DNA from 2 places in the Streptomyces sp. SM18 genome. Region 2 is predicted to be linked to the other one. Evidence: riboswitches for the same ligand, from Rfam matches in the RefSeq annotation. Region 2 holds a riboswitch; the other holds the start of a gene.
The links. A riboswitch is a leader RNA that binds a small molecule or an ion and turns the genes downstream of it on or off. The one in region 2 is predicted to bind cobalamin.
Positions count from the first base shown of each region.

Region 1: linked by a shared signal. The riboswitch ahead of B9S64_RS00800 (ABC transporter substrate-binding protein) and the one ahead of metE (5-methyltetrahydropteroyltriglutamate--homocysteine S-methyltransferase) in region 2 are both predicted to bind cobalamin.

Region 1 is NZ_CP029342.1:182,901-190,021, forward strand. Features, by position in the region: gene B9S64_RS00795 (iron ABC transporter permease) at 1-1,070, opposite strand, end outside; gene B9S64_RS00800 (ABC transporter substrate-binding protein) at 1,067-2,116, opposite strand; cobalamin riboswitch at 2,172-2,359, opposite strand; gene B9S64_RS00810 (acyl-CoA dehydrogenase) at 2,665-4,524, opposite strand; gene B9S64_RS00815 (carbohydrate kinase) at 4,561-5,511, opposite strand; gene B9S64_RS00820 (type B 50S ribosomal protein L31) at 5,648-5,914, opposite strand; gene B9S64_RS00825 (MFS transporter) at 6,023-7,121, opposite strand, start outside.
Region 2 is NZ_CP029342.1:5,776,425-5,783,545, forward strand. Features, by position in the region: gene B9S64_RS25890 (ABC transporter permease) at 1-324, opposite strand, end outside; gene modA (molybdate ABC transporter substrate-binding protein) at 321-1,148, opposite strand; gene B9S64_RS25905 (molybdopterin-dependent oxidoreductase) at 1,516-2,007, shown strand; gene B9S64_RS25910 (molybdopterin-binding protein) at 2,116-2,514, opposite strand; gene metE (5-methyltetrahydropteroyltriglutamate--homocysteine S-methyltransferase) at 2,634-4,946, opposite strand; cobalamin riboswitch at 5,108-5,324, opposite strand; gene B9S64_RS25920 (hypothetical protein) at 5,592-7,004, opposite strand.

The sequences.
Region 1 (7,121 bases), 5.6 Mb from region 2:
GTGCGGTACAGGACCAGGACGAAGGCCGGGACACCGATGAGGGCGGTGACCACGCCGACCGGCACCTCCTGCGGGTCGAGCACGGTCCGGGCCAGCGTGTCCACCCAGACCAGGAAGACGGCTCCGGCGAGCGCGGTGACGGGCAGCAGCCGGCGGTGGCCGGAACCGGCCAGGGCGCGGGCGGCGTGCGGCAGGACGAGGCCCACGAAGCCGATGGCACCGGCGGAGCTGACGAGCGCGGCGGTCAGCAGCGCCGTGGTGCACAGCAGCACGAGGCGGGTACGGCCGACGTGCACGCCGAGCGAGGCCGCAGCCTCCTGGCCGAACACGAAGGCGTCGAGCGTACGGGCGTGCCCCAGGCAGACCAGCAGGGCCACCGCGAGCACGGCGGCGCAGACCCACACATCGCTCCAGCCGACACCGCTGAGGGAGCCGAGCAGCCAGAACAGGACGCCCCGGGTCTGTTCGGCGTCGGCCGCGGTCATCACGACGAAGGAGGTGAGGGCGGAGAAGAGCTGCATGGCCGCGACCCCGGAGAGCACCACCCGGTCGGTGGTGCCGCCGAGCGTATGGCTGAGCAGCAGGACGAGGGCGAACGAGCACAGTGCCCCGAGGAAGGCTCCGGCCGGGACCGACACCGCTCCCCCGCCGACGCCGAGGACGACGACCGCGACCGCCCCCGTGGACGCCCCGGACGAGACGCCCAGCACGAAGGGGTCGGCGAGCGGGTTGCGCAGCAGGGACTGCATCACCGTCCCGCAGACCGCGAGCCCCGCCCCGCAGACCGCGGCGAGCAGGGTGCGGGGCATCCGCAGGTTCCAGATGATGCCGTCGCGGATCGGGGTCAGCCGGGACTCGCCGAGGCCCAGGTGGGCGGCGACCGTGGACCAGACGTCGGGGACGGAGATCCGCGCGGGTCCGATCGTGACGGCGACCGCCACGGACAGCACCAGCAGGGCCGCCCCGCCGGTCCACAGCAGCCCGTCCCGCAGCACCCGTACGCCGGTGGCGCGGGGCGGGGGCGTCTTCCGCGGGCGGGACGGGGCGGGTGCGGGGGCGGGGGCGGTCACCCCGCGAGCCCGAACGAGCGGAGCCCGGCGGCGACGCGTTCCACGCCTTCGACGGTCCGGATCGACGGGTTCATGGCCTGGCCGCTGAGCAGGACGTACCGCTTGTGCCGGACGGCGTCCATGTTCTTGGTGGCCGGGTTGGACTCCAGGAACGCGATCTTCTTCTCGGCGCCCTCGGCGGTCTGCGACTTGCGGGTCAGGTCACCGATGACCAGGACGTCCGGGTTGCGGTCGGCGACGGTCTCCCAGTTGATCTGGGGCCACTCCTCGTGGGAGTCGTCGAAGACGTTCTCGGCGCCGAGTTCACCGGTGATGATGCCCGGGGCGCCGCAGCAGCCCGCGAGGTAGGGGGCCTCGGCGTTGGCGAACCAGTACAGCAGCGTGGTGCCGGAGGCGTCGATGTCCGCGGTGGCCTTGTCGATCCGGCCCCGGAGGTCGGCGACCAGCTTCTCGCCTCGTTCCGGGACGCCGAACACCTGGGCCAGGTCGGTCACTTCGTCGTAGACGCTGTCCATGGTCAGCGGCTCGGTCCGGGAGCCGTCGCCGCTGCCGCTGTTGTCCTTGGCGGTGCAGTCGGCGGGTGCCACGTAGGTCGGGACGCCCAGTTCCTCGAACTGCTCGCGGGGGGCGACACCGCCCTTGCCGAGGGTGGATTCGAAGGAGGCGCTGACGAAGTCGGGTTCCTGGTCGAGGACCTTTTCGGAGGAGGGGCGGTTCTCCGCGATGCGGGGCACCCCGGCGTTGGCCTTCTCCAGGCCCTTCATCACGGGGTCGGTCCAGGTGGCGCTGCCGGCGAGCCGGTCGGCGAGGCCCAGGGAGAGCAGGATCTCGGTCGATCCCTGGTCGAGGGAGACCGCCCGGCTCGGGGCCGCGTCGACGGTCACCGTGCGTCCGCAGTTCTTCAGCGTGACGGGATAACCGCGCGCGGCGCCGTCCGCCCGGTCGTTGTCCGGGGTGCCCCCGCTCCCGCCGCCGCACGCGGTCAGCAGGACGGCTCCGGCGGTCAGCAGGGTGGTCAGGCGTACGGTGCCGGCTATGGAATGCACAGGGTCCCTCGACGTCTCGGGGCTCTTCCGCGAAGCCCGCTGCGGTGTGCCGCTTCCGGCGGAAGCGGGTGCCAGCAGGTCTTCGGACTCGGGTTCACCCGGGCGGGACGCCTTCCCGGGGTGCCCGGAGGCGTCCCAGTGGCCGTGGCCCCGCCCGTCCCCCTCACCGCTGCGCGTCAGCTCCGGATTCGCACCGGATTCCCTGACTCCCCATGGAGTGTGACTGGCCTCCGCAAGCTATCACGCAGCAGGTGAGAGGCCTTCCGGCCGGTGCGGGGCCGTGCCGGAGAGGCCCTGCGGGCCGCCCGCCGCGTCCGGGCGGCGGGTGCCGGGGCGCGGGCGGCGGGGGCCCGCGGCGACGGGCCGTCAGGGCCTCGGCTCCGCACACGCGCGAGACGTGTGGTGAACCGATTCGCCTCGGTGCGGGCGGGGCCTGCGCCGGCGCGCGAGCACGGCCGTCGTACCCCAGTAGGCCAGCAGGACGGTCCGCAGCCCGATGACCTCCAGGGTCTCGCGCACCCCTCCCCCGCCGGCTCCGCCCGCCCCGCTCATACGGCGCCCTCCCGGGCGGATCCGGCGTCCGCCGTGTGCCAGGGCGCGTCCGGGTCGTCGTAGGCGTCGGCGTAGTGAGGGCCCGCGATCGGCCAGTCGGCGAGCACTTCGCGCGGCAGGGCGAACGCCTCGGCCAGTTCCGGGGCGTGGGCGGCGACGGCCGCGATCAGGTCCTCGGTGGCCTCGGGCAGCGCCGCGACCTGTCCGGCGTCCAGCAGCCCCTCGGCCAGCAGGTCACCGCTGTTGCGGGCCACCCACTCGATCGCGAACAGCCGCTCCAGCTCCCCCAGACGGTCCCGGGCCGGCCCCGGGGGCAGTGCGGCGCGGGCCTGGGCGTAGGCCTCGGCGGCCTGCCGGTACGCGTGTGCCTCGACCCCCCGCAGGGCGGGACCCGAGGCCGCGTTCCAGCGGGCGAGCCGGTCGCCGTCACAGACCCGCAGGGCCCGTTCCCCGGCCCTGGCGAACCAGATGTGCTCGACATGGGCGAGGAGCCCGTGCAGGAACCGGGGGTCGGTCAGGTCTGTGCCTGCCGGGTCGCGGGGTACGGCGGGCGGGGCGGGCCGGGCGGTGACGAGCAGGTCGCCCGCCGCCTTGGCGTACAGCGCGATGTTGTCGCCCTCGGCGGTGATGGCGCCTTCGATCCCGGTGACCAGTTCGGTCATACCGTTGTTCTCCAACAGCGCCTGCGCGCCGCAGCGTTCGCGGCTCTGGACGATGACGCCACGGGCCTGCCAGGTGATCCACGCCTTGGCGATCGCGACCAGCCGTTCCGCCTCCTCGCGCTCGTCCTCGGTGCAGACCTCCCAGCGGTCCAGCGCGCGGCGGTGCAGCAGGCTCATGGCGAAGACGGTCGCCATGGCCGAGGCGAGGGGACCGTGGTGGGTCCGGTGGGCGTTGACCGGCACCTGCCGTGTGCCGCGGGCGCCGGTGATCGTCCGGTGGCCGCCGTAGCGGACGGCGACGGCGAGCGCGACGCGTGCCGAGCCCGCCGCGCAGGCGCTCATCGAGATCCGGCCGGGGACGACCCGGCCGATGGAGGTCAGGAAGCGCCGCCTGCGTTCGGCGCGCAGGCTGCCGGGGTCCTTCTGGCCGCTGTCCCCGTCATGGGTGCCCAGCAGCGCCTCCCGCCGCACGAACAGTCCGTCGAACGCGGTGAGGCAGTGATCCACGGGGCTGCCCATCCTGGCCGGCAGCGGGCGGACCCGTACGCCCGGCAGGGGCTGTTCGTCGTCGGTCAGCGGCACCAGGAAGAGGCGGATGCCGTGGTCCGTGCCGTCGTCCAGCAGACGGGCGGCGACCAGCCCGGACTTCGGGCCCCCGGCCGGGCCGGTGTTGGGCATGAACTTCTGTGCCCCCGCGTGCGGGGTGCGCAGGACGAAGCCGTCGCGTGCGCGGTCGTAGGTCGCGGTGGTCTCCATGGACACGGCGTCGTTGCCGTGCGCCACCTCCGTACAGAGGAAGGTGCCGACGCGCCGCATCGACAGGTAGTCGGACAGGTCCCTCCGGCCCACGGGGTCGTGGTCCAGGAGGCTGCCGAGGAAGAGGTTGTAGTGGATGCCCGCCACGGTGGCGAGCGCCGGGTCCACCGGCGCCATCCATTCGTGCAGGGCGGCGAGCGCGCGGGGGTCTGCGGCGAGGCGGGCCCCGCTGTCGAGGGAGCGGTTGAGGACGCGGAGCCGCTCGTAGGAGAGGGCCAGGCGTTCCTCGGAGGTCCCGCCGGCCGGGCGGCGGAACGGTTCTGTGCTGATCAGCCGCTGCCAGAATCCGTGTTCGCGGCGGTATCCGCTGCCGAGGAGGACCCCGGTCAGCAGTTCGACGGTGGACGGTGGAGCGGTCGGGGTAAGGGTCACGGTCATGCAGTGATGAACGATCGGGGTGGGGCGAGGACACCGTCAGCGTCCCGGCGCGGGCACACCGTCCAGCGCCGCCGCGAGCTCGCGCGGGTCGGGGGGCAGGGCGCCGGCCCGGCCCACGGTCACCGCGGCCGACGCCACCGCGTGACGCAGTACGTCCCCCAGGGTGTCCGGGGCCAGGGCGCGCAGCCGCGCGCGGCCCGCCCCGCCGAGCAGTCCGCGGGCGGCGAGCGCGTGCAGCGTCCCGGACATGAACGCGTCTCCGGCCCCCACGGTGTCGGCGACCCGCACGGGCGGCGCGGCGACGTGGGCCGTGGCGCCGGGGAGGACGGCCAGCGCCCCGTCGGCGCCCCGGGTGACCAGGACGAGTGCCGGTCCGGACCGGAGCCAGCGCCCGGCAACCCGCTCCGGAGGTTCACCGGGGTAGAGCCAGGCCAGGTCCTCGTCGCTGGCCTTGACCACGTCGCTGAGCGCGACGCACCGTTCGACCCCGCGGACCGCCTCGGTGTGATCGCCCATCAGTTCCGGCCGGACGTTGGGGTCGTAGCTGACGGTCGCGGTCCCCGCGAGCGACTCGACGGCGGCCCGTACGGTACCGGCCCCGGGCTCCATGACGGCGGCGACCGACCCGGTGTGGACGTGCCGGGGCGGCGGCTGGTGGGCGGCGGAGGCCGCGAGGGTCCAGGTGATGTCGAAGGTGTAGGTGGCCCGCCCCGCCGCGTCCAGGCTCACCGAGGCCGCGGGGGTGGGCGCGGTGCCGCCGTCGGTACGCACCCGGACCCCGGCCGAGACCAGGTGGTCCCTGATCAGCCGCCCGTGGGCGTCGGGCCCGAGCTGGGTGAGCAGGGTGGTGTCGTGGCCCAGACGGGCCAGGCCGTACGCGACGTTGGCGGGGCTGCCGCCGGGGTGGACCCGGTCCGCCGTGTCCGGCCGCCGGACGACGTCGGCGACGCATTCGCCGATGATCAGCAGGGCGGGGCTGTGGGCCATGAGGGCGGGTCTCCTGGGGAAAGCACGGACGGCAGGGCGTCCGGTACGACCGTGGCCGCCGGACACTCCGCCGCCGATTGTGCCCTGTGCGCGGGGGCCACCGCGCCCTTCCCGCGCGAGGAGGCCGCCGCACGGGTCAGGGGGCCTCGCCCTCGCGCCCCTCCTCGCCGTACCTGCGCTCGAACTTCGCGACCTGTCCCTCGGAGTCGACCACCCGCGCCTTGCCGGTGTAGAAGGGGTGGCTCTCCGCGGAGATCTCCACGTCGATGACCGGGTAGGTGTTGCCGTCGTCCCAGTCGATGGTCTGCTCGCTGGACGCGGTGGACCGGGTCAGAAAGGCGTAGCCGGCGGAACGGTCGCGGAAGACCACCGGACGGTACGCCGGGTGCTTGTCCTGCTGCATGCCTGCTCCTGCTGCTGGAGGTACGGGGATCGCTCCGGCCAGCCTCGCGAACGGCGGCGGACCGCGCGATCCGGCGCATCCGTACGGAGCAGCGGCGGCGCGGGCCGGTCAGCGGCCGCCCGCACCGGTCGGTGTGCCGGGCCGAGGAGGGGTCGGTGTCCCGGGCCGGGGAGCGGGTGCGGGGGTGGAGCGGCGGGTCCACAGCAGCGCGCCCACCAGCAGCGCCGCGGCGGCCAGCAGCCACGGCAGGGGGCCCGCGGGCAGTGCCCCCACGACCAGTCCGCCGCCCGCTCCGACGAGTTGCAGGGCCAAGGACTGCACGGACAGCGCGGTCGCCCGGCCCGAGGCGTCGACGCGGCGGTGCAGCAGGTCGTTCTCGCTGGGGCCGGCCGCGCCGAGCCCGAGGTAGACCAGGGCGTATCCGGCGACGGTCAGGACCAGGGCGGGCGCGCTGCCGGACGAGACCGTGACGGCGAGGAGCAGCAGGCCGCCCACACTGCTCATGAGGCTCAGCTGGACGGCCCGTTCGCTGCCGCCCGCGAGCCGGGCGACGGCCGGTGCCAGGCGGTTGCCGAGGGCCGAGCAGACGAACCCCGCGGCGGCCAGTCCGGCGAAGAGCACCGCGCCCGACTCGGCGGCTCCGGTGATGCCGGCCGCGCGGCCGGGTGTGAGCAGTTCGAGGGCCGACAGCGCGGTCCCGGCGGCGCCCGCGGTCATCAGGAGGCGGCGGATCAGCGCGTCGCGGCCGCCGAGGCGCAGCCCGCCGCTGATGGCGGACGGCACGCCCCGGAGTACGCCGAGCGGGGTCGTCCGGGGGCGGGGAGGTTCGCGCAGGGCGGTCAGCACGTAGAGGACGAAGGCGATGTACACGGCGGCGCCCAGCAGCGCGGGGACGGAGAGCGGCAGGACCAGGCCGGAGGTGGTCTCGCGCAGCCGGGCGCCGAGGTCGGGGCCGAGGCCGAGCAGCCAGGGCAGCGCGCCTCCGAGCACCATGCCGGCCGCGAGCGCGGCGGCGGAGGCGGAGCCGCCGTACGCCAGACCGGTCCGGATGTCCGCGTCCGGGCCGGAGCGGGCGTGCACGGCGTCCACGTACCAGGCCTCGGCGGGCCCGCTGGACAGGGCGCGGCCCGCGCCCATCAGCGCCATCCCGAGGGTGAGCACCCAGCCGGCCGTGCCGAGGGCGATGAGGGCGAGGGCGGCCAGATCG
Region 2 (7,121 bases):
GCCGGGGAACTCGACCCGGGCCAGCAGCCAGGCCAGCGGGACCCCGATCACCAGGCTCACGGCGGTGGCCGCCGTCGCGCAGACCAGGGAGAGCCGGAGGGCCTGCCACACACCGGGGCTGGTCAGCTGGTCGGGGAGGCTGTGCCAGGGGGTCCGGATCAGCAGGGCGATCAGCGGCAGCACCAGGAACGCCAGCCCCAGCAGCGCGGGCAGGAGCAGTGGCAGCGGTACGCCCCGGCGGGAGCCCGGCCGGACCCGCCGGCGCCGCGGCTCCCCGGCCGGGGGCGCGGCGACGGCGGCGGGCTCGTCGTGCGGGGAGGTCACGGCTTCAGGAACCCGGCCCCGGTCAGGACCCGCTGGCCCTGGTCGGACCGCACCAGCTCGATGAACGCCTTGGCCGCCCCGGCGTTGGGCGCGTCCTTGAGGAGGGCGATCGGGTAGTCGTTGACGGCGTCGGCGGACTCGGGGAAGTCGACGCCCTCCACCTTGTCGCCCGCGGCCTTCACATCGGTCTTGTAGACGACGGCGGCGTCCGCCTCCTTCAGCTCCACCTTCGTCAGGGCGCTCTTGACGTCCTGCTCGAAGGAGACCGGGGTCAGCTTGAGGCCGCTGGCGTCCAGTGCCTTCCGCGCGGCCGAACCGCACGGCACCTCCTCGGCGCACAGCACGACCTTCAGGTCCGACTTGGTGAGGTCCTTCAGGGAGGAGATCTTGTCCGGGTTGCCCGGCAGGGTGGCGATCTCCAACTGGTTGCGGACGAAGGTCTCCGGGGCCGCGGAGGTGTTCCCCGCGTCGGTGACGATCTTCATGGTCTTGGGGCTCGCCGCGGCGAACAGGTCCGCCGGGGCGCCACCGGTGATGCTCGCGGCGAGGGAGTCGCTGCCGCCGAAGCTGAAGGTGACCTTCGTGCCCGGGTGCTCCTTCTCGAACTGCTCGCCCAGCGTCGTGAAGCTCTCCTTCAGCGAGGCGGCGGCGAAGACGGTCACCGTGCCGGAGAGCTTCGGGGAGGAGGAGGACGCCGGCGCGGAGGAGTCGGAGCCGGACGACGAGGAGTCGTCGGAGGAGCAGGCGCTCAGGGCCAGCAGCGCGGCCGCGCCCACGGCGGCGGCCTGCGTGGTCCGGCGGGTCCGGCGCACGGAACGGGTCATCAAGGATCTACTCCCTCTGCTTCTCGCGGTTGTCCGCGAACGCTCATCGGTGGTCTCCCGACGACCCCGTGGGCCGACGTGACGTGGGCCGCGAGGGCCGGCCCCGGGACGGCCCGGCGGCCTGCGCGTCGCGTTCCGCGGCGGGATTCCCGCCGTCGACCCGGTACCCACCGGCCTCGGCGCCGACGCCGGGTACGGCGCCCACACCGCCGGTCCGGTAGGTGTTCATGCGCCGATCATACTTCCGCATATGCGAGGTGTAAGTCTCCTGTCACATTGCATGAGCCTGGGCACACATTCAAAGGGCTTGTATGTGCGTTTATACGGGCGTGCCGGGCGGGTACGGTCATGCGGGAGGTGGTAGCCCGTGAGCCGGTCCCTCACCGCCGTCGGCGCGGCAGCAGGACCCGTGGCGGAGCTCGCCCTCACCGGTGACCTGGCACGTCCGGCCCGTCTGACGGTCTCCCAGCTGCTCGCCTGGCCCCAGCACCGGGCGCGGGTCAGCTTCGACTGCGCCACCAGCGGCACCCGGTACCACAGCTTCACCGGGCCGCTTCTGCACGAGGTGCTGTCGGCCGCGGGCCCCCGCTTCGATCCGGCCCGTCGCAGGGACCGCCTGCGTTTCCTGATCGCCGTACACGGCACGGACGGCCATCACGCCCTGCTGTCCTGGGCGGAGATCGATCCGGACTTCGGCCGGGCACCCGTCCTGCTCGCGGTCACCCTCGACGGCGCCCCGCTCGACGGGGCGGGCGCCCAGCTGGTCCTGCCGCAGGACCGCTGCGGCGCGCGGTACGTCAGCGGCATCGACGCGGTGCGGGTGGACGGCGGCTACCTCGCGGGGAGCGGCGCCGGGTGAGCGGGGTGGCCGTCGGCTTCCGGTGAGCGGGGCGTCCGTCGGCGCCCGGTCCACCGTCCCCGCACGCCCGGCCGCCCGGTTGACCGGGCCGCGCGGGCCGGCCGCCCGTCACACCCGGTCGACGTGCACGTTCGTCGACTTCACCCGGGCGGTGGCCTCCATGCCGACCTCCAGCCCCAGTTCCTCCACCGCCTCGCGGGTGAGCAGCGACACCAGCCGGTGCGGTCCGGCCTGGATCTCCACCTGGGCGGCCACGTCACCGAGCTGGACGGCGGTGACGATGCCGGGGAAGGCGTTGCGTACCGACGTGGAGGAGGGGACGTCGGGCTGTCCGTGCCCGCCCTGGGCGAGTTCGACGGAGAAGGCGGCCAGGTCCTTGCCGTCCACGAGCCGGCGCCCGCCCTCGTCGCGATGGGTCGCTACCCTGCCCGCGTCCGCCCACCGTCGCGCGGTGTCCGGACTCACGCCGAGCAGCCGTGCCGCCTGGCCGATCGTGTATGACGTCATGCGGGTCAAGATAGGCCACCGGACGGTCCCACGTGCCGGTCGGCCACGGCCGTACAGGCGTGTGACCGGGGGAAAGGCCGGGGCGGGGAGGCCGTGGTGGCCTCCCCGCCCCTTCCCGTCTAGGCGAGTTCCGCCCGTACGGTGCGGGCGGCGGCGACCAGGTTCTCCAGGGAGGCGCGGGTCTCGGGCCAGGCGCGGGTCTTCAGGCCGCAGTCCGGGTTGACCCAGAGGCGTTCGGCCGGGATGGCCTCAAGTCCCTTCCGGAGCAGGGCGGCCGCCTCCTCGGTGCTCGGGACGCGGGGGGAGTGGATGTCGTAGACGCCGGGGCCGGCCTCACGCGGGTAGCCGTGGGCGGCCAGTTCGCGGGCGACCTGCATGTGCGAGCGGGCGGCCTCCAGGCTGATGACGTCGGCGTCGAGGTCGTCGATGGCCTGGACGATGTCCCCGAACTCGGCGTAGCACATGTGCGTGTGGATCTGGGTGTCCGGCCGCACCCCGGCGGTGGTGAGACGGAACGCCTCGGTGGCCCAGTCCAGGTAGGCGGGGCGGTCGGCGGCGCGCAGGGGCAGCGTCTCGCGCAGGGCGGGCTCGTCCACCTGGATGACCGACGTCCCGGCCGCCTCCAGGTCACCGACCTCGTCGCGCAGGGCCAGGGCCACCTGGCGGGCGGTGTCGCCGAGGGGCTGGTCGTCGCGGACGAAGGACCAGGCGAGCATGGTGACCGGGCCGGTCAGCATGCCCTTGACCGGCCGTTCGGTGAGGGAGTTGGCGTACGCGGTCCAGCGCACCGTCATCGGGTGCGGCCGGGAGATGTCACCGGCGAGGACCGGCGGGCGGACGTAGCGGGTGCCGTAGGACTGGACCCAGCCGTGCTGGGTGGCGAGGTAGCCCGTCAGCTGCTCGGCGAAGTACTGCACCATGTCGTTGCGTTCGGGCTCGCCGTGCACCAGGACGTCGATACCGGCCTTCTCCTGGAAGGCGAGGACGTCGCGGATCTCGTTCTCGATGCGCTGCTCGTACCCGGCGGTGTCGATCCGGCCGGCGCGCAGGTCGGCGCGGGCGGTGCGCAGTTCGGTGGTCTGCGGGAACGAGCCGATGGTGGTCGTCGGCAGCAGCGGCAGGCCGAGGTGGGCGCGCTGGGCGGCGGTGCGCTCGGCGTACGGCTGGGAGCGGCGGCCGTCCGCGTCGGTGACGGCGGCGGCCCGCTCCCGTACGGCGGGGTCGCGGGTGATCGGGGACCGGGCGCGGGAGGCCAGGTCGGCCCGGTTGGCGGCGAGTTCGGCGGCGACGGCGCCGGTGCCCTCGGAGAGGCCCCTGGCGAGGGTGACGATCTCGGCGGTCTTCTGCCGGGCGAAGGCGAGCCAGCGAAGGATCTGCGGGTCGATGTCCCGCTCCGCCGCCGCGTCGAGCGGGACGTGCAGCAGGGAGCAGGAGGCGGCCACGTCCACCTGGCCGGCCAGGCCGAGGAGCGTCCCCAGGGTGGACAGGGACTTCTCCAGATCGTTGATCCAGATGTTGCGGCCGTTGACGACCCCGGCGACCAGGCGCTTGCCGGGCAGTCCGCCGACGGCGGCCAGCGCGTCGAGGTTGGCCGCGGCGGAGTCGGTGAAGTCGAGGGCGAGACCCTCGACGGGCGCCTTCGCCAGGACGGGCAGGGCGTCACCGAGCCGGTCGAAGTAGGAGGCGACGAGCAGCTGGGGGCGGTCGGTGAGGCCGCCCAGGTCGCTGTAGGCGCGGCCGGCGGCGTTCAGCTCGGCCGGGGTGCGGTCCTGGACGAGGGCGGGCTCGTCGAGCTGGACCCACTCGGCGCCGGCGGCCCGCAGGTCGGCCAGCACCTCGGCGTAGACGGGCAGCAGCCGGTCCAGGAGGGTCAGCGGCTCGAAGTCGGCGGCCACACCCGGGGCGGGCTTGGCCAGCAGGAGGTAGGTGACGGGGCCGACCAGCACGGGACGGGCCGAGAGGCCGAGCGCGAGGGCTTCCTTCAGCTCGGTGACCTGCTTGGAGGAGTCGGCCGTGAAGACGGTGTCCGGACCCAGCTCGGGCACCAGGTAGTGGTAGTTGGTGTCGAACCACTTGGTCATCTCCAGGGGGGCCACGTCCTGGGTGCCCCGGGCCATCGCGAAGTAGCCGTCGAGGGCGTCGGCGCCGACGGCCGCCCGGTGCCGCCCGGGGATCGCGCCGACCATGACGCTGGTGTCCAGCACATGGTCGTAGTACGAGAAGTCGCCGGTCGGCACCTCGTGGACACCGGCGTCGGCGAGCTGCCGCCAGTTGGCCCGGCGGAGCTCCGCCGCGGTCTCCCGGAGGGCGTCGGCGGTGACCCGGCCCTTCCAGTAGCCTTCGACGGCCTTCTTCAGCTCCCGGTCGGGGCCTTGGCGGGGGTAGCCGTACACGGTGGCGCGCGCTGCCGCGGCTGCGGGCTGTGCTGTCACGGAAATCTCCTTCGCGAGATGACTCCTTGAGATCCCGGAGACGGGACACGGGCGCGAAGGGTGACGAACCGGACGGAACGCTCGCTCGCCTTGTGCGGCAGGTTCCGTCTGGTATGTACGCCGACCCGCCCACGAGGTCACCGGGATGTCCGTACGCGATCGTTCGCGTACGGGCAACGGGCAGGTCTTCGGACTCGTGGGCACGTCTGCCGGGGCAGACACCTACTGGCCGTCGCTTCCCAGGTCCGTGCGGACCCAGTGCGTATGACGGCGGTCGTTCCCACTCACCGCTGCGGGGCAGTCCCGGATTCCCACCGGGTTCCCTCTTACGACGCGTCTGTCTGGCGGACAGGGCGAACCAGCTGCACCGGTCAGCCTAGAGGGCGGATCACGAACCGGGTGCCGGTGTTCACATGCCGGACCGGAATATGAGACGGCGACGGGCGCGCCGGCACCCGCGTCCTGCGGCGCGGCGCGCCGGTCGCGGGGCCGTCTCCCGTGACGGCGCTCGGCGTGTCGCGGGACGTCCGCGTCCGGTGGGGGACGCGTGCGGCGGGACGGAATACCGGTGGCGGCCGGGCCCCGTCTGCGGGACCCGGCCGCCACCGCTCACGGGGTTTCCCCGGTGGCGCGGCCGGACGCCGGTCAGGCGCCCCAGCGCAGGGCCAGGGTGTCGCCCGCATGGACGACCGTGCCCCGGGTGGCGGTCGTGAAGGCCGCACCGTCGGCACTGGCCTTCCAACTCCCCGCAGAGCTGTTGGCCTTGCCGTTGAGCGCGGTGACGGTGCCCGTCCCGGACGACGGGGTCACCGACGAGACACAGCCGGACGGGGTGGCGGAGCCGGTCGCCGCGTCGAGCACCGCGCCCAGCGTGGTCGTGGTCCCCGTCGGCGTGAACGAGACGGAGCACACCTTCAGACCGCCGGCGCCGTCGTCGACGGTGAGGGCCAGCTTCGCGGCCGTACCGGAGGTGAAGGATCCCTGGGCCACCCAGCGGGGGGCGCCGGCGGTGGCCGGCACCGGGGGAGCGGCGGTGAAGCCGCCGCCCGCCACGGCACGCAGCCCGTCGACGGAGGCGTAGGCGGAGGGCGTGGTGTCGGAGGGCTGGTACTTGAAGCCGCCGCCCGGGTTGAACTGCTGGGATATCAGGAAGTCGACGGGTGTCTTGCCGGCCGACGTGAGGAAGTCGCCGGTCTGCGGGTCGATGCCGCAGGCGTTCAGACCGGAGACCGCCCAGCCGTTGGAGTCGGTGTTGACGCCGAACATGGCGTTGAAGGCACCGCTGCCCGGTACCAGCTTGCTCTTCAGGAACGCCTTGGCCCGGGTGATGCCGCTGTCGGTGTGCGGGACGCCGGAGACGCACAGCGCGGCCATCGCCGCACCGGTCATGTCGATGTCGCTGGTGGTGCCGAGCTGCCCCGGATCGCCCTCGGCCTTGCCGTAGTTCCAGCCGCCGTCGTCGTGCTGGTTGGCCCGGATACGGGTGACCAGCCGGTCGAGCAGGGCCTGCGGGACGCGTGGGGCCCCGGCCTGGGTGGCGGCGCCGCCGAGGGCGAGTGCGGCGAAGACGGTGCCGTTGAAGTTGGCGGACGGCCCGAAGTAGCCGGGCTCGGCGTTCTGCCAGTAGCCGTAGATGTCGGCGACCAGGTTGCGGGAGGCGGAGACACGGGCCGGGTCGATACCGGCGGCGTAGGCGTTGAGGGCCGCCCGCTCGTAGTCGGTGACCACCGGGGTCGCGGACGGCCAGTTCGCCGTGGACAGCAGCGCGCGGTAGACGGTTCTCGCGTTCTTCGTGGTGTCCCCTCCCGGGGTGACGTCCACGGCGGCCGTGCCCGCCGCCGCGAAGGCGCTGAACGCCCACTCGTTGGAGAGCCCCGGGCCGGCGTACGAACCGTCGGCGGCCTGGAGGGATGTGAGGTATGCGACACCGTTGGTCTTCGAGGTGGCGATCTGCGCGGGCGTCGCGGTGGCGGCCGCGGGCACGACGGTCAGACAGAAGGCGCCGAGGGCCGTGGCGGCGACGAACACCGGACGGCGGGAGGACGAAAGACGGGGCATGGCCTGCTCCTTGGATGAGGAGGCGCCGACCGGACCCGTGTCCTCGGGAGTGCGGGAGCAGCGGGCTGGGCCGCCGCCCGAACGCGTGGACCGGCTTCCTGTGGTGCGTCGCCGCAC